One region of the Luteococcus sp. Sow4_B9 genome, then DNA from elsewhere that is predicted to be linked to it. Evidence: riboswitches for the same ligand, from Rfam matches in the RefSeq annotation. Region 1 holds a riboswitch; each other region holds the start of a gene.
The links. Region 1 has a riboswitch for cobalamin ahead of ACTQ49_RS13340 (ABC transporter substrate-binding protein). Riboswitches for the same ligand answer to the same signal wherever they lie in the genome.
Positions count from the first base shown of each region.

Region 2: it holds a riboswitch for cobalamin, as region 1 does, so the genes downstream of both, mutA (methylmalonyl-CoA mutase small subunit) here and ACTQ49_RS13340 (ABC transporter substrate-binding protein) in region 1, are expected to answer to the same signal.
Region 3: it holds a riboswitch for cobalamin, as region 1 does, so the genes downstream of both, ACTQ49_RS01775 (CbiQ family ECF transporter T component) here and ACTQ49_RS13340 (ABC transporter substrate-binding protein) in region 1, are expected to answer to the same signal.

Region 1 covers NZ_JBQKKT010000028.1:23,287-28,711, forward strand. The annotation lists gene ACTQ49_RS13320 (ABC transporter ATP-binding protein) at 1-202, opposite strand, end outside; gene ACTQ49_RS13325 (ABC transporter ATP-binding protein) at 205-1,014, opposite strand; gene nikC (nickel transporter permease) at 1,011-1,841, opposite strand; gene ACTQ49_RS13335 (ABC transporter permease) at 1,838-2,785, opposite strand; gene ACTQ49_RS13340 (ABC transporter substrate-binding protein) at 2,778-4,298, opposite strand; cobalamin riboswitch at 4,451-4,631, opposite strand; gene ACTQ49_RS13345 (MATE family efflux transporter) at 4,774-5,382, opposite strand.
Region 2 covers NZ_JBQKKT010000004.1:204,415-209,839, reverse strand. The annotation lists gene scpA (methylmalonyl-CoA mutase) at 1-200, opposite strand, end outside; gene mutA (methylmalonyl-CoA mutase small subunit) at 197-2,089, opposite strand; cobalamin riboswitch at 2,239-2,504, opposite strand; gene ACTQ49_RS04725 (DUF6918 family protein) at 2,653-3,084, opposite strand; gene ACTQ49_RS04720 (HesA/MoeB/ThiF family protein) at 3,211-3,918, opposite strand; gene ACTQ49_RS04715 (molybdenum cofactor biosynthesis protein MoaE) at 3,920-4,336, opposite strand; gene moaA (GTP 3',8-cyclase MoaA) at 4,387-5,415, shown strand; gene ACTQ49_RS04705 (MoaD/ThiS family protein) at 5,417-5,425, shown strand, end outside.
Region 3 covers NZ_JBQKKT010000002.1:97,315-102,739, forward strand. The annotation lists gene ACTQ49_RS01755 (ATP-binding protein) at 1-45, opposite strand, end outside; gene ACTQ49_RS01760 (NUDIX hydrolase) at 174-704, shown strand; gene ACTQ49_RS01765 (polysaccharide deacetylase family protein) at 725-1,453, opposite strand; gene ACTQ49_RS01770 (glycosyltransferase family 2 protein) at 1,518-2,513, opposite strand; cobalamin riboswitch at 2,592-2,718, shown strand; gene ACTQ49_RS01775 (CbiQ family ECF transporter T component) at 2,836-3,933, shown strand; gene ACTQ49_RS01780 (ABC transporter ATP-binding protein) at 3,987-5,425, shown strand, end outside.

The sequences.
Region 1 (5,425 bases):
CCAGCCAGACCCGGCCGGAGTCCATCGGCTCGACGCCCAGCAGGCAGCGGGCCAGGGTGCTCTTGCCGGAGCCGCTCTGGCCCACCAGCGCCAGGCACTGCCCCCGCTCGATGGCCAGGTCGACGTCGCGGACGGCGCGCAGCCCGCCGGGATAGGTCTTGCTGATGCCCTGGGCCAGGAGCGCCGGTGTGGTCGATGACATGCTCACGCTCCCTGCTGGGTGACCGGCAGCCGGTCCAGGTCCCGATCGATCGGCGGCAGCGCCGCGAACAATCCGCGGGTGTAGGGATGGCTGGGGCGGGCCGCGATCTCAGCAACGCCGCCCTGTTCCACGATCTCGCCGTGGCGCAGCACCGCCATCCGGTCGGCGTGGGCCCGGACGCAGCGCAGGTCATGGGTGATGAACAGCACTGCACAGCCCGTCCTGGTCCGCAGCTGGTCGATCCGGGCCAGGACGTCGGCCTGGGTCACGGCATCCAGGGCGGTGGTCGGTTCGTCGGCGATCAACAACCGTGGCCGGGCCATGACGGCCGTCGCCAGGACCACCCGCTGCAACTGCCCGCCGCTGAGCTGGAAGGGGTAACGGCTGGCCGTGGCCTCCGGGTCCAGTCCCACCTCCTCCAGCGCGGTCAGGATGGTGCTGCGATAGGCCGAACTGCTCGTCGTCCTGTGCGCCCGCAGCGCCTCGGCCATGTGGGCACCGATCCGGTGGTACGGGGAGAAGGCCCCGGCGTAGTTCTGGAAGACGTAGCAGATCTCCGTCCCTCGGATCCGACGCATGTTCCGGCGGCCCTGGGTCAGCAGGTCATGTTCGCCCAGCCGCAGCATGGTGGCCGTGCGAGTCAGGCCAACCGGCAGCAGGTCCCCAATCGCATGGGCGGTCACGCTCTTGCCGGAGCCGCTCTCGCCCACCAGTGCGAACCATTCGCCGGGCCGCACGTCAACGTCGATTCCGTGCACCAATTCCACTCCGCGGGGTGCCGTGACCCTCAGGTCCTGGATCTGCAGGGTCATGTCGCTGCTCCCGTCGTGATCCGGGTGGGGTCGGTGGAGTACTGCCGGGCCAGTGCGTCGCCGGCCAGGCTGGTCAGCAGCACCACGACGAAGATCGCCAACCCGGGGGCGAACATCAACAGCGAGGTCCGGCCGAAGTAGGCCCGCCCCTCGTTCAGCATGGCGCCCCATTCCGGGGAGGGCTGGGGCACGCCCAGCCCCAGGAAGGACAGGGAGGCCACCAGCAGGACGATCTTGCCGATGTCCAGCGTGACCAGGCTGAGCACGGGGCCGATCACGTGCGGGACCAGGTGCCGGTGGATGATCCGGGTGGTCCGCGCGCCACTGATCCTGGCGGACATGAAGTAGTCCCGGGTCTTCTCCTCCACGACGATGCTGCGCACCAGCCGGGTGTAGCCGATCCACTTGACCACGACGATCGCGAAGACCAGGTTGAGCACGCCCGGCCCCAACAGGCCGGTCAGCACAATGGCCACCACATATTCCGGCAGGGCCATGAAGGCGTCGCAAAGCCGCATCAGGACCCAGTCGAGCCGGCCGCCCAGGTAGCCCGAGTAGAGGCCGAGCGGCACGCCGATCCCGGCCGAGAGCGCCAGGGCCAGCATGGAGATCCCCACCGTGGTGCGGCCACCGGTGAGGATCCGGGACCAGATGTCGCGGCCGAGTTGGTCGGTTCCGGCCAGGTGTTGCCAGCTGCTGGGCAGCAGCGCCTGGGACAGGTCCACCCGGAGCGGATCGTGCGGGGCCAGCCAGGGGCCAGCCAGTCCGACCAGCAGGAGCAGGACGACGGCGGTGGCCAGGGTCACGGTGTTGCGGTTGATCGTCATCGTTTTCCCTTCAGCCGGACCTCGGGGCTGATCCACCGGTAGCTGAGGTCCACCAACCGGTTGATCCCGATGATGGCGATGCCGAGCACCAGGATGAAGCCCTGGATCACGGCGTAGTCGCGTCGGGTGACCGCCTCGACGGCGAGCTTGCCCACCCCGGGAAGCCCGAAGACCGCCTCCACCACCACGGAGCCGGACAGCAGGCTGCCCAGGCTGACGCCCATCATGGTGATGACCGGGATCAGGCTGGCCCGCAGGATGTGCTGGCGGCGCAGCGCCCGTTCGGGGACTCCCCGGGCGCGGGCCGAACGGACGAAGTCGCGGTGCTGGCTCTCCTGGAAGGAGTTCCGGAAGAGTTTGATGAAGGGCGGGGCCATGGCGACGGTCAGGGCGACGCAGGGCAGGATCAGCCCCGCGCCGTCGCGCCAGCCGGAGGCCGGCAACAGCCGCAGGTCCACGGCGAACCACTGGATCAGCAGCAGGCCCAGCCAGAAGGTCGGCATGGAGGCGGCGAGGTAGCACCCGGCAGCCACCAGCCGATCGATCCATGTGCCCGGATGCGTGGCGGCCAGGGTCCCCAGGGTCAGCACCGTCGTCAGGGTCATGGCGATCGAGGTCAAGGCCAGCAGGGCGGTTGCGGGCAGGGCCTTGGCCAACTCGTGTGCCACCGTCTGGCCGGTCATCGCCGACATCCCGAGGTCGCCGCGCAGCAGTCCCGACAGGTAGCGCCAGTACCGGATGGCCAAGGGGTCATCCAGCCCCAGCTGGGCGCGGTAGGCGGCAATCTCGTCCTGGCTGAGGGCAATGGTATCCACCCTCAGCACCGACAGTGCGGCGTCGCCGGGGGCCAGGGCCACCACCAGGAAACTCACCACGGTGAGGAACCAGATGCTGAACAGGATCCCGCCCGCGGGTCGCACCAGCCGGACCAGCGGGTCAAGCACGGTCGAGGTCCTTGGTGATCATCGGGTACTCAAACTCATTGGTGGGGGTCTGCCAGCCGGTGACGCCCTTGGCGAAGGCGGCAGTCTCCATGGGGGCCACCAGGTAGCTGTTCAGCTGGCGCTCCCGGACCGTGATCCCCAATTGCTTGGCAACCGTGGCTCGTTCCTCGGTGTTCGGAGCACTGTTGAACTGTTCGATCAGCTTGTTCAAGGCAGGGTCATCCAGCTGCCCATGGTTCTGCGCGCCGCCGTGGGTGAGCGAGCCGTGGATGAAGTAGGAACCGTCGCCCCGGGTCACCGTGTTGGCGGAGTAGGTGGCCACATCCCATTCCTTGCTGGTCAGGTGCTCGTCGATGTTGTCCGCGGTGACGATCTTGAAGCTGATCCCAACCTGGCTGGCGGAGTTCTCCATCACCTGGGCGATCTGGGGCAGCTCGGGCCGTGCCACATAGGTGACGATGTTCATCGTGAGCGGCTTGCCCTTGCTGGTCACCTTGCCATTGCTGACCTCCAGCCCGGCCTGCTGGAAGTACTTGAGTGCCGCCTCCTTGCCGGATGGCCGGGTCACCTGCCCGGGGGAGATGGCGGTCTTGCCGGGGAAGGGATTGTCGGTGGGCTCGGCGTAGCCGCTCATCACGGTCTTGGCGATGGCCGGCCGGTCCATCAAGGCGTCGATTCCCCGACGGAAGGGCTCCTTGGCCCACAGTGCGGCCTGGGGGCCCTTGTAGTTGAACAGCAGGTGGTAGACCCGGGTTCCCGTCCGGGTCTCGACGGTGTACCGGTCGTCCTTCTTCAACCCGTCGAGGGTTTCGGTGGAGGGTCGGTAGATCACGTCGGCCTCCCCGGACTGCAGCGCCAGCAGCCGGGCATTCGCGTCCTGGTTGGCGGTCATGGTGACCCGCTCCAGCTTGGCCTTGCCACCCCAGTACGCGTCGAACCGGCTCAGTTCGGCCGCCCCGGTGGTGTTGAAGCTGTCGAACTTGAACGGCCCGGTGCCGACGGGCTTCTCGATGCCGGCCTCGGGGTCGATGATGGCGGTGTTGAAGTGGATGAATTCGCTCATCAGGCCCGCATAGGGCTTGTCGGTGGTGATGGTGAGGGTCTGCCCGTCGGCCTTCATGGATTCGATCGGCAGCAGCTTCTTCACGCCCGGGTTCTTGCTGATCGCCCGGTCGATGTTCTGCTGCACCACCTGTGCGGTCAGCTTCTTGCCGTTGTGGAAGGTGACCCCGTTGCGGATGGTGAGCTGCCAGGTATGGCCCTTCTGGGTCCAGGCCGTGGCCAGACCGGGGGACAGGGCCCCGGTCTTGATGTCCAGCTTGACCAGCGTCTCGACGGTGCCAGAATTCAGGACGAAGGCCGTCTGCACCACGTGCGGGTCGGTGGTGTTGGCCGGGTAGACGGTCACCAGGCGCAGCGTGTGCGGGGCTCCCGACGAGGCCGAGTCATCCGAGACGCCGCATCCGGTCAGGACAACGGCGGCCGTCATGAGGGCGGCGAGGGTCTTCTTCATGGTGGTTTCTCTCCAGGATCGTGGATGCCAAAGCATCCGGAAGAGAATCCAGGCAGCAGAACACTGCCGACTGGCTGACCTGTGACCGGCCAACAGCGGCTCGTAGCGGGCACGGGTGTGCGCCCATTTTCGTTCCCTCCATCTGCGTGGATTCCTGAACGGACACGCAGGCAGTTCTCCTGGCTCCAGTTCATGGGCCGCACTCGCCTTCCCAGCCCCGAAGGGCCAGTGGCATCGTGAGTGCGGCCTCCCTGTCACAGTGGCGAGACCGCGCCGGACTCACACCGGCTTCTCTGTTGGGCCCTGACGGGCACCTACGTGTACGTGGCGGAGCATAGCACCGGGCCGGGCCAACTCGGCTCGCCCACGGGAACAGATGTGGTGATGCCGCCCCCACATCGTGAAGTGGGGTTCCAGTCAGGGCAATGAAGTGATGACTCCACGGCATGGGTCAGGGGCGTGGAGGTACCTGACGTCAGGCGGTGATCCGCATCCACTTCCCGGAGCCGAAGCGATGGCGCACGATCAGGAAGCGGACGACCTCCTCCAGACTGAGCATGGCGTAGACCCAGGGCAGTGACAGGAGCCAGATGAAGGCGCCGGCCAGGGCAAGCGGCACGCCGACGAGCCACGCGGCGAGGCTTTCGCTGAGCAGTTGGAAGCGGCTGTCTCCACCGGCGGGGAGGATGCCGCCCGAGATCACCTGGTTGGCCACCTTGAACACGAGGTACACGGCCAGGATCCGCAGCACGGCGGTGGCCTGGGTCGCGGCCGTGTGATCGACGGAGTAGAGGTCCACGTAGAGGGGAGCGACGAGGGCAAGCCCCGCGCCGAGGAGCACCGCGCCACCCATCCCGATCCGCAGCAGCAGCCGGGCGTCACCGAGTGCGGCGTCGCGTCGCTGATGGCCCAGGTGATCTCCCATGATCGGGATGGCAGCGGCTGCCAGGCCGCCGGTGAGCCCGAAGATCATGCTCTGCAGGGGATAGGTGAGGGCCATCGCGGCCAGCGACTGTGTGCCGATCCGGCCGTAGACGCCGGTGTAGGTGTTCTCGCTGAGCACCCACAGCAGTTCAGTGGCCACTTGCGGCACGGCTGTCCCGGCGATGGCACAGCTGGTCCTGCGG
Region 2 (5,425 bases), on a different contig from region 1:
GGCAGACCCGGCATGGTCTCCAGGAAGTCCATGCCTTCGTACGCGTCCTTGCCGTACAGGTGCTCGACCGGGATCTGCTCGGGGGTCACCCACTGTTCGACGGCGGGAGCCTGGGCGAGCAGCTGCTCGAACTGGGCCTGGGCGTCGGCCGGGATGGCCTGCTCGCCCAGGGGGACGGAATCAAAACGGATCTCGGTCACTTGGACACTCCCAACGTGTCGAGGGTCTGGTTGAGCAGCGCGACGATGTCCATGCCCATGCCGATGGTGCCGTCGATGACACCTTCGGCCTCGGCAGCGCTGTCGCCCAGCTCCTTGAGGTTGCCAGCCAGCAGGACGGTCTTGGCACCGGCCTCCTTGAGGGCCTTGGCGACGGGCAACGCCTGCTCGGCGTAGACCTTGGCGCTGGAGCACAGGCAGGCCACCGGGCTACCGGTGGTCTTGAAGGCGGCGACGATCTCCTCGACGCTGCCTCCCTCGCACTCCGGCGTGGCCAGGCCAGCGACGTGGAAGGCATTCGAGGCGAAGCCCTCGCGGGCGCCGAAGTCACGACGCGCGCCCAGGCAGGCCAGGAAGACCTTGGCATCCGCGTTGTCCTTGGTGGCGTCGCGCAGGGCCTCGAAGACCTCCGAGTCGCGCTTCCACTGCAGGCCCTTGTACTCCGGGGCCTCCGGACGCGGCTTGGCGGTGGTCACCGCGGCCTCGCCGGCATTCGGGAACTCGGAGACACCGGTGATCGGCTTCTTGCGGTTGGCCAGGCGCTTGGCGCGCTCGGCGATGACCGGCTCGAGCTCGCTCATCGGCAGTCCGTCGACGACGGCCTTGGCCATGCCACCGGCAGCGTCGATCCTGCCCAGGACGGCCCAGGCGGCCTCCGCGAGCTTGCGCGTCAGCGTCTCCACGTACCAGGAGCCACCGGCCGGGTCATTGACGCGGACGATGTTGGACTCCTCGGCGAGCACGATCTGCGTGTTGCGGGCGATGCGGCGGCTGAAGTCGCCGGGCAGGCCCCACGCGGTGTCGAAGGGGAGCACGGTGATCGCCTCGGCGCCACCGACGCCGGCAGCAAAGGTGCTGATGGTGGCGCGCAGCATGTTGACGTAGGCGTCGTCACGGGTGACCTCACGCCACGAGGTGACGGCGTGCTGGCGGGCACCACGCTTGGCCTCGGAGACGCCGAAGGTCTCGCCCACCTTGGACCAGGCGGTGCGCAGGGCGCGCAGCTTGGCGATGGTGGCGAACTGGTCGACGGTCGCGGTGACGCGGAAGTCGATCGTGTCGAAGGCCTGGTCAGCGGTCAGGCCCTGGGCCATCAGTGCACGGACGTACTCGACGCCCGTGGCGAGGGCGAAGCCCAGCTCGTGGACGTCGCCGGCGCCGGCATTGTGCCAGATGGTGGCATCCACGACGATGGCCCGCGAGGCGCGCATGCCGTCGATCCGCTTGGTCCACTCGGCCAGCCCGTCGAGCTGGGGGGTGGTGCCGTTGAGGGCCGCGCAGCCGATCGGGTCCAGGCCGAGCACGACGCTCTTCTGGTTCTTCGGCTTGTCGTTCGCCTCCACCAGGGCCAGCAGCGCCTCGGCGGCGGCGGCCTGGTCGGTGCGGCTGGAGACCTCCACCGTGATGAGCTCCAGCATGGCGTCGGCCAGCATCTCACCGAGCTGGTCGGCCGCGATGGCGTCGGGGTCCAGACGGAACCACAGGCTCGTCGCGCCGCGCTCGAGGTCGGTCAGCACGGCCTTGCGGGTGAAAGCGGCGTCGGGATCCTCGTGCAGTGCACGCACGTCCCAGGCGTCTGCCTCACCGTTGTGGACGGTGGTGCCTCGGGTGAAGGGGGCCACGCCGGGGACGCCGAGGTCCTCCGGGGCATCCTCCAGCGTGTAGATGGGGGCGATCTCGATGCCGTCGACGGTGGTGGTCACGAGACGGGCCACGGCCTCGTCGCCGGTCAGTAGCTTGTCTTCTGGGCGCCCGCGGTTGAGGACCTTCGCGGCGGCAGCGCGCCACGTGTCCATCCCCGGCTTCGCGAAGTCGCTGGCGAGCTTGAACTCTCCAGCTCCCTCGCGGGCGACCTGCTCGGTCGTTGTCATGGGACTCCTGCTCCGATGAGGTTGTCGTCGGCTGGCCTCTCGGCCTCCGACCGGACTGAAGTGCTCCTCGGCTCATTCTGGCGGTGACGGCCTGTCCGGGAACACCCTGCAGGACTGTTCGCGGTGGGTCGTCTCCAGCGGCGCACCTGGCTGGCGCGACGCGACTGGCAGGTCTTCGGACTCATGGGCGCTTCGCCGTCAGGCGTCTTCCTCGACCACCGCTTCCCAGGCCCAGACCCAGTGCTTGTCGTCCAGTGGTGCAGTTGCCTGCGCCACTTGGAGGCGTGCGATCCCTCGCATGCCGGACGGGTGGTGTCGTTCCCATTCACCGCTGCGGGACAGTTCCGGATTCACACCGGATTCCCTCTTGCGACGGCCCATCTGCATGGGCCGAACCAGCACCTCCACACTAGCGGGCTCGAGTTCGCGCGGAGGGGCGGGGCCGCATTTTGCCCGAAATGGTCTTACCTCGTAGGCCTGTGGTGGGCTTGGACTCGGGAAGCACGACGGTGCCGGTGCCCCCATGGGGACACCGGCACCGTCGGGTCTGTTCTTCGACTGCGTCAGCTGACGAAGGGGGTGATCGCGGTGGCCAGGCGGGGCAGGGCCTCCTCGACGTAGCCCTTGGCCTTGCCGCGGATCGGCTTGTAGATCTTGGCGATGGCGGCGTTGTCGGGCGACTCGGCCTTGGCATCGGCGACGGCGAGCAGCGCGTCGGCCACCTCACCCGAACGGCTCGACAGGTAGCTGCCGAAGTCCTGGTCACCCTTGGCCTCCCAGTAGGGGGCCAGAGCGGAGGCGATCTCCGGGAGCATCGCGTCGGTGCCCTTGGGGACGATGCCGTCCTTCATCTTCTTGGCGCTGGCGTAGGCCGTCTTGATGGCCATGCCACCCAGACCACCCTTGGACTCGACCTCCTGGTCGATGACGGTGGAGATGGCCTCGACCACCTGCGGGCGCTTGGCCGGATCGAGCAGCTGTTCGGTGAAGCTCATGGATGTGCCTTCCAGTGTTGTGTCGATTCATTCGGGCACGGGCGCCCGTTGCCGGGGGAGCGGTCCCATTGTGGCAGGACTCGACGGGTGCGCGGGGCCGCTGACAGGTTGACGGGATCGTCGCGCTCAGCGGGCGCTCAGGTCGACGAAACGGACGTCGGCGCCCAACAGGTCCACGACGGCCAGGCGCCCGACCAAGGGGGTGCCCAGACCGGTGAGCAGTTTGACGGTCTCGGCCGCCTGCCAGGCTCCCGCCAGGGCAGGGGCGGATCCCAGGATGTCCAGTGGGGCCGGGGCCTCCGTCGGATCCGGCACCACGTCCTCCCACTGCACCCCTCCCGGGGCAAAGACGCTGAGGACCGCCGTCCAGCCATCGATGGCCGCCCAAACCCACGGGACCCCAGCTGCACGGCAGGCCCCGGAGATCGCCTGACGGGAGGCTGCGCGGTCCGTGCAGTCGACCACGACGTCATGCTGGGCGACCAGCTCGACGTCCTGGCCGGTCAGTCGATGGTCCAGGGCGGTGATCGTGGCCTGTGGGGAGAGGGCGCGCATGCGTCGGGCGGCCAGCTCGACCTTGGGCTGGCCGATGTCCTGGGCGGTGAACAGGGTCTGGCGGTTGAGGTTGGTGTTCTCGACCACGTCATCGTCCAGCAGGGTCAGCTGGCCGATGCCGGCGGCGGTGAGGGCCGGGATGGCCCCGGCGCCGAGCCCCCCGCAGCCCACCACCAGGACGCGGGCGCGGGCGAGGCGCTCCTGGCCCGCCTCTCCCATGATGCGGCGCTGGCGGTGCCACTGGCCGGGCACCGCGGAGCCGGAGGTCGTGGTGGGCATGTCAGCAGTCACCCAGCCCCACCCATTCACTGCTGCCGTCGCCGAAGTGCTGGTTCTTCCAGACCGGGACGCGTTCCTTGATCCGGTCCACCAGGGCCCCGCAGGCGGTGAAGGCCTGCGCCCGGTGGGCGCTGGAGCAGGCCGCCACCAGCGCCACGTCGCCGATCACCAGGTCTCCGACGCGGTGCTCGGCGAAGGCGGTCACCTGGAATTCCTCTTCCACCTCTCGCACCACGGTCTCCATGGCTCGGGCGGCGTCGGGGTGGGCGCTGTAGGCCAGCGCGGTCACCTCACGTCCGTGGTCATGGTTGCGCACCACGCCCTCGAACAGGACGCAGGCGCCATCGGTACTGGTCATCACGGCATCGCGGGCCCGGCGAGGATCCAGCGCGGTATCGAGCACGGCAGCATGGGGCATGGTCCAAACCCTAGCGGCCCGATCCGACAAAACACGGAATGGGCCGTAGCATGTGGCTCGTGACTTCTCGGCAGCTGGTGGACCGCTTCGGGCGCACGGCAACGGACCTGCGCCTGTCGGTCACCGACGTGTGCAACCTGCGTTGCACCTACTGCCTGCCCGCCACCGGGGTGACCTGGTTGCCCCGTGCCACGATCCTGTCGGTCGACGAGCTGGCTCGTCTGGCCCACATCGGCATCAGCCAGCTGGGCGTCACCAAGATCAGGTTGACCGGTGGGGAGCCGCTGACCAGACCGGACCTGGACCAGATCATCCGGGCCATCGCCGTGGCCCACCCCGACGTGGAGATCGCGCTGACCACCAATGGCATCGGGCTGGCCGAGAAGGCCAAGGCGCTGGCCAGTGCCGGCCTGCACCGGGTGAACGTCTCGCTCGACACCGTGCATCCCGAGACCTACGCAGCCATGACGCGGCGTGACGGTCTGCAGCGGGTCCTGGACGGCATTCGGGGCGCCGTCGAGGCCGGGCTCAACCCGGTCAAGATCAATTCTGTGCTGCTCGCCGGAATCAATGACCACGAGCTGCACGACCTGCTGGACTTCTGCCTGGCCGAGGGCTCCGAGCTGCGCTTCATCGAACAGATGCCGATCGGCGCCACGCGCGACTGGGCACGGGAGAACCTGATCTCTGCCGCCGACATCCGCGGCATCATCGAGCAGCGTCATCGGCTGCGCGAACTGCCCGGACGCGGCCCGGCGCCGGCCCAGCGGTGGGAGGTGCTCTCCGCCCAGGGAGCCACCCTCGGCACGGTGGGGATCGTCGCATCGGTCACCGAACCCTTCTGCGCGGCCTGTGACCGCACCCGCATCAGCGCCGACGGCCAGTTGCGCTCGTGCCTGTTCTCACAACGGGAGACCGACCTGCGCACCCCCCTGCGCTCCGGCGCGAGCGACGAGGAGATCGCCCAGGTGTGGGCCGAGACGATGTGGGCCAAGCCGCGGGCCCATGGCAGCGATGCCGGCGGCTTCGGCCTGCACTTCATCCAACCCGAACGTCCCATGAATGCCATTGGAGGCTGAGATGCAGATT
Region 3 (5,425 bases), on a different contig from region 1:
CTCGCCGCGGTTCGCCACGAGCACCTTGGTGATCTGGTTTCCCACTGTTCCTCCTTGAACGGGCCACGGGCATGGCCTTGCTCTTCGGATTCTAGGGGCAACCGAGGCCGCCCGTCAGCTCTGGGAGGAACCAATCACACTCTGGACTGATTCCTCACACTACTGTGGTGAGCATGCCCACACCGGACTTCATCCTGGAACTTCGCAAGCACGTCGGAACGGCCCTGCTCTGGTTGCCCGGAACCACGGCGGTGGTGCTGCGTCCGGGGCCACGCGTCGAGCAGGTGCTGTGCGTCCAGCGCGCGGACAACGGCAAGTGGACACCCATCTGCGGCATCGTCGAACCCGGTGAGGACCCGCACGTCGCGGCCGTCCGGGAGGCCGAGGAGGAGGCGGGCGTCATCATCGAGATCGAACGGATGGTCTGGATGAGCCCCACCGGCTGGATGCAGTACGACAATGGGGACCAGAACGACTACCTCGACCACACCTTCCGCGCTCGCTACGTCAGCGGCGAGGCCGTCGTCGGTGATGACGAGTCCGTTGCGGTCGGCTGGTTCGACGTGGACCGACTCCCCGAGGACATGAGCGCCATCCAGCGTCGACGTATTGCCGTGGCGGTGGCCAATCCGGCCGACGTCCTGCTCGGCGTCCAGGCGGCCAAGGACTTCCTGGGGGAGAAGGACCCCGAGTACGGGGCCTGACGGGTCGGGAATCGAGGATCTCAGCGGGAGAAGCTGAGCCGGTTCACGGCCGTGCCGGTCTGCAGTGCCTGCTCCAGTGTGGTGGCCCGCAGTCCGCGATCCGTCAGTCCGTGCAGCACGTCGTCGAGCAGGCGGGGCTTGTCCACGTCCGTGACGGCGGCCTCGCTCGCCAAGTCGGAGGCGTCGGCCGACCCGTCGTGGGCCAGCAGGATGGCTCCCGGCCGGGCATCCGCCATGGCCTTGGCCACCCGCTCCTCGTGGGTGACGTCCTTCCAGTCCCAGGTGGTTCCTGACCACAACACGGTCCGCAGTCCGTGACGGGCAGCCAACAGTCGGGTTGCCGGATTCTGGGCACCGTGCGGAGGACGAAAGAGCGTGACGGGCGCGTCGACGGCCTCGGTGAGTTCCGCATGGGCCCGCCTCAGCCACTCGTCGGCCTCGCGGGTGCGCAGCGACGTGATCCGTCGATGGTCCAGGCCGTGCAGCCCGATCTCGTGCCCGGCGGCGGCCAGGTCACGTACCAGCCCCGGAGCTCGGGAAACCCGCGTCATCAGCACGAAGAAGACCGCACGGGCGTCGTGGTCCGCCAGTACCTCCGCCAGCTGCTCCGTGCTCCCGGGCAGTGGGCCGTCGTCGAAGGTCAGCACCACCTGGGGCTGCTCGGTCCGCACGGAGACGGTGGAGCCGATCACGGGGCCGAGGACCCGATGGGCGGGGGTACGCAAAAGGGTGCGGACTGCAGGCTGCACGGGCATCTCCTGATCTGTACGACGGATGTGGTCTACGACGGATGGGGTGTACGACGGATGTGGTCTACGAAGGCTTGATGCGGACCCCGCGGGGCTGACCGGGAGCCAGGTCCTCGGGCACCCGGGAGAAACGCTGCCTCCAGCTGCCGTGGCGCTGGTACTCCTGATAGGCAAGCCCGGTCGCGGCCAGCACCATACCGAGTCCGCGCATGGCGGCCCTCGCGCCCCGGGCGCTGTGGGTCCGGTCGCCGGTGACGGTGCCCAGGCCGGACCGCAGGCCGCCCCCTGCCAGCCGGACCAACCCCTGGGCCAGGAGTCGCGGGCGGGCCAGCGCGGAGCTGGACAGGTGGATGTCCAGGAGTCCGCCGGTATTGCCATGGCTCAGCGCACGCTGCAGCACCCAACCCCGCGTCATCCGTTCCACTGCCACCTGGTCCTCCACGACGGCGTCGTGGCAGAAGACGATGCGCCCCCCTCGGGCCACCAACTGCCGGGTGAGCAGGGTGTCCTCCCCGCCGCTCAGGCCCAGACTCCGGGCAAAGCGAAGATCGCCCAGTTGGTGCAGGTCCAGGAGCAGGTTGCCGCAGGCGGCGGCCTGCAGGGGCTGGCCGTCCCTCCAACGGCGCCGGGTGAAGAAGCCCCCGGCATGGATCCACGGGTCAACCCGACCCAGATAGCGGGTGTCCACCCAGCCGGCGACGGCCGCCGGGTGGCTCTGCCGCCAGGTTTCGAGCATCAGGCTGAGCCAACCGGGTGCCGGGCGGCCGTCGTCGTCCAGGAAGAGCAGGACGTCTCGGCCCCGAGCCTCATCGAGTGCCCGATTGCGGGCCGCGGCGATGCCGGGCGTGGACTCCACCACGACGCGGACGCCGGGCAGGTCGAGGGCTTCGACGGCGGCGCGTCCCGAGCCGGCAGGATCGTTGTCCACCACCAGAACCTCCACCTGCCACGCGGCGTCCTGCTCCCGGGCCTGACGGCACAACAGGGCCACCGTCTGCCGGATCTGTTCCGGGCGGTGGAAGGTGAGGACGGCGATGGTGACCAGCGTCGGACTGTCCATCCGGCAACGCTAGCCGTGGACAGTGGCAGCCGGCTGAGAGTGTGCTGGACGGATCGTGCCGTCCTCGAGGGCGGTTCGTCCAGCCTGCGGACAGGGGATACCGTGGATCCATTGCGATGGGGGAATCCGGTGGGAGACCGGAGCTGACCCGCAGCCGTGAGGACCATGTCCGAGCCGGAATGCCCATCTCAGCAAAGCTTCATCCACCCGTCGAGGCATGCGGGGGCTGGGGATCGCCCCTGCTGCTCGCATGCATGAGCCTGGGAGTTCCTGCCCGATGTCCCGTTCCGTGGCCGCAGGCCGTGCCGTCGAGGTACCGACCGTGGCCAGACGCACCGTGGCGCGCGCAGTGCACCCGATGGCCTGGTGGGGGTGGGCCCTGGGCTGTGCCGTGGCCGTGAGCCTGCTGCACAATCCGCTCGTGGTTGTCCTGGCCACCGCGCTGGTCTGGCTGGTGGTGCTGGAGCGCAGGTCCGACGCCCCCTGGGCCCGCTCGACCAGTGCCTATCTCACGCTGGCCCTGGTGGTTCTGGGCATCCGGATGATCTTCCAGGTCTTCATGGGCGTCAATCGCTCCGGGCAGGTGCTGTTCACCCTGCCCAGCATCGAGCTGCCGGCCTGGGCCGCCGGAGTGCGGCTGGGCGGTCCGGTGACCCTCGACGCGCTGTTGTACACCCTGTACGACTCGCTGCGCCTGGTGGCCATGTTGCTGTGCGTGGGCGCGGCGAATTCCCTGGCCAATCCGCGCCGGGCGCTGCGGTCGGTCCCGCCGGCGCTCTACCAGCTCAGCGTCGCGCTGGTGGTGGCGCTCAGCGTCGCGCCCCAGCTCATCGAGAGCGTCGGCCGGGTGCGTCGCGCCCGACGCCTCCGGGGTGGTCGGTCGACCGGCTGGCGCGCTGCCGGGACCGTGCTGGTTCCGGTGCTGGAGGACGCCATCGACCGGTCCCTGCTGCTGGCCGCCGGCATGGAATCGCGTGGCTACGGCCGCACGCACCAGCAGGAGCCGGTGGGGCCGGCGACCACGGGTGCCATGCTCGCGTCGATGGTCCTGATCACCTACGGCACCTTCCTGCTGCTGGGCGTGCCCGGTGCTGGTCCCTGGTCCTGGTCCTGCCTCGTCGCCGGGTGCCTGTTGGCCGCGATCGGCATCCGGCTGTCCGGGCGACGCCTGGCGGTCACCCGCTACCGGCCAGATGCCTGGGGGGCCCCGGAACATGCGCTGTGCATGGCCGGCCTGGTGGCGGCCCTGTCCAGCATCGCGCTGGTCCGGCTGGCCCCGGACGTGGCCATGACACCGGCCTCACCGCCGCAGTGGCCGCTGCTGCACCTGTGGGTGCTGCCCCTGCTGGTGGCCATCGCCTCACCCCTGTTCACCACGCCACTGCCGACAGAAGAGACGCTCGCGAAGGAGATGCCGTGATCGAATTCGACGACGTCACCATCCGCCACAGCGGTGCGGCACGCCCGACGATCATGGGGGCCAGCCTGACCATCCCCGATGGGGATCTGTGCCTCGTCGTGGGGCGCACCGGAACCGGGAAGTCCACCCTGCTGGGGGCCATCAATGGCCTGGTGCCGCATTTCAGTGGGAGCCACCTGGCGGGTGACGTGCGCGTCAACGGGCGTTCCACACGCACCCACCGGCCCCGGGACCTGGCAGAGGTGGTGGGACATGTGGGGCAGAATCCGCTGGCCGGCTTCGTGACCGACCTCGTCGAGGACGAGGTCGCCTACGGCATGGAGCAACTGGGCATCGATCCGCGGGCCATGCGCAAACGCGTCGAGGAGACGCTCGACATCATGGGGATCGCCGACCTGCGTCGACGTGCCCTGACCGAACTGTCCGGCGGGCAGCAGCAGAGGGTGGCGATTGCCTCCGTGCTGGCGGCCCAGCCGCGGGTGGTGGTGCTCGACGAGCCCACCAGCGCCCTGGACCCGACTGCGGCGCAGGACGTGTTGTCCGCGATCACGACCCTGGTTCACGAGGTGGGTCTGACCGTCGTGCTGGCGGAGCACCGTCTGGAGAGGGTCATGCACGTCGCTGATTCGGTGCTCTGGTTGCCCGGCGACGGCAGCGTCGAGTACGGCGATGCGGGCGAAATTCTCGCCCGGGCGGACGTGGTGCCGCCACTGAGTGCCCTGGCGCGTCGTCTGGGCTGGCAGGAGGTGCCCCGCAGCGTGCGAGATGCGCGTCGTCGGGCGCAGCGCGAGGGCGTCAGCGTGGCACCTGCCGCGAGCAGTCTGGAGGCCGATGGGCTGGGCGGTGCGGAGGTGGCCCGCGTGCAGGGACTGCAGGTGAGTCATGGCCAGGTGCGGGCCGTGGACGATGTCAGCCTGTCCTTGCGGGCCGGCACGATCACCGCCGTGATGGGTCGCAATGGCGCGGGCAAGTCGTCGCTGCTGTGGGCCGTGCAGGGGGCCATCGACAGCGCGGGGGTGATCGACGTGCAAGGGGAGGACCCGCGTCGCGTGGGGCCTGGGCGCGCCCGGGAGCTGGTCTCCCTGGTGCCCCAGGATGCCGCCGACCTGCTGTACCTGCCGACCGTCGCCCAGGAATGTGCCCAGGCGGATGCAGAGACCGGGTCTGCTTCCGGGACGACGGCGGCGATCCTGGCCGAACTGGGCAGCGACCTGGACCCGGATCGCCACCCGCGCGACCTGTCCGAGGGACAACGGCTCTGTCTGGTGCTGGCCATCCAGCTGGCCGCCCATCCGGCCCTGGTGCTGCTCGACGAACCCACGCGTGGGCTCGACTACGCCATGAAGGAGCAGTTGTGCCGGATCCTGACCCGGATCGCAGCCAGTGGCAGTTGCGTGCTGGTCAGCACCCACGACGTCGAGTTCGCGGCGTCGGCCACGGATCGCACCATCGTGATGGCCGACGGTGAAGTGGTGGCTGACGGTCCCACCCG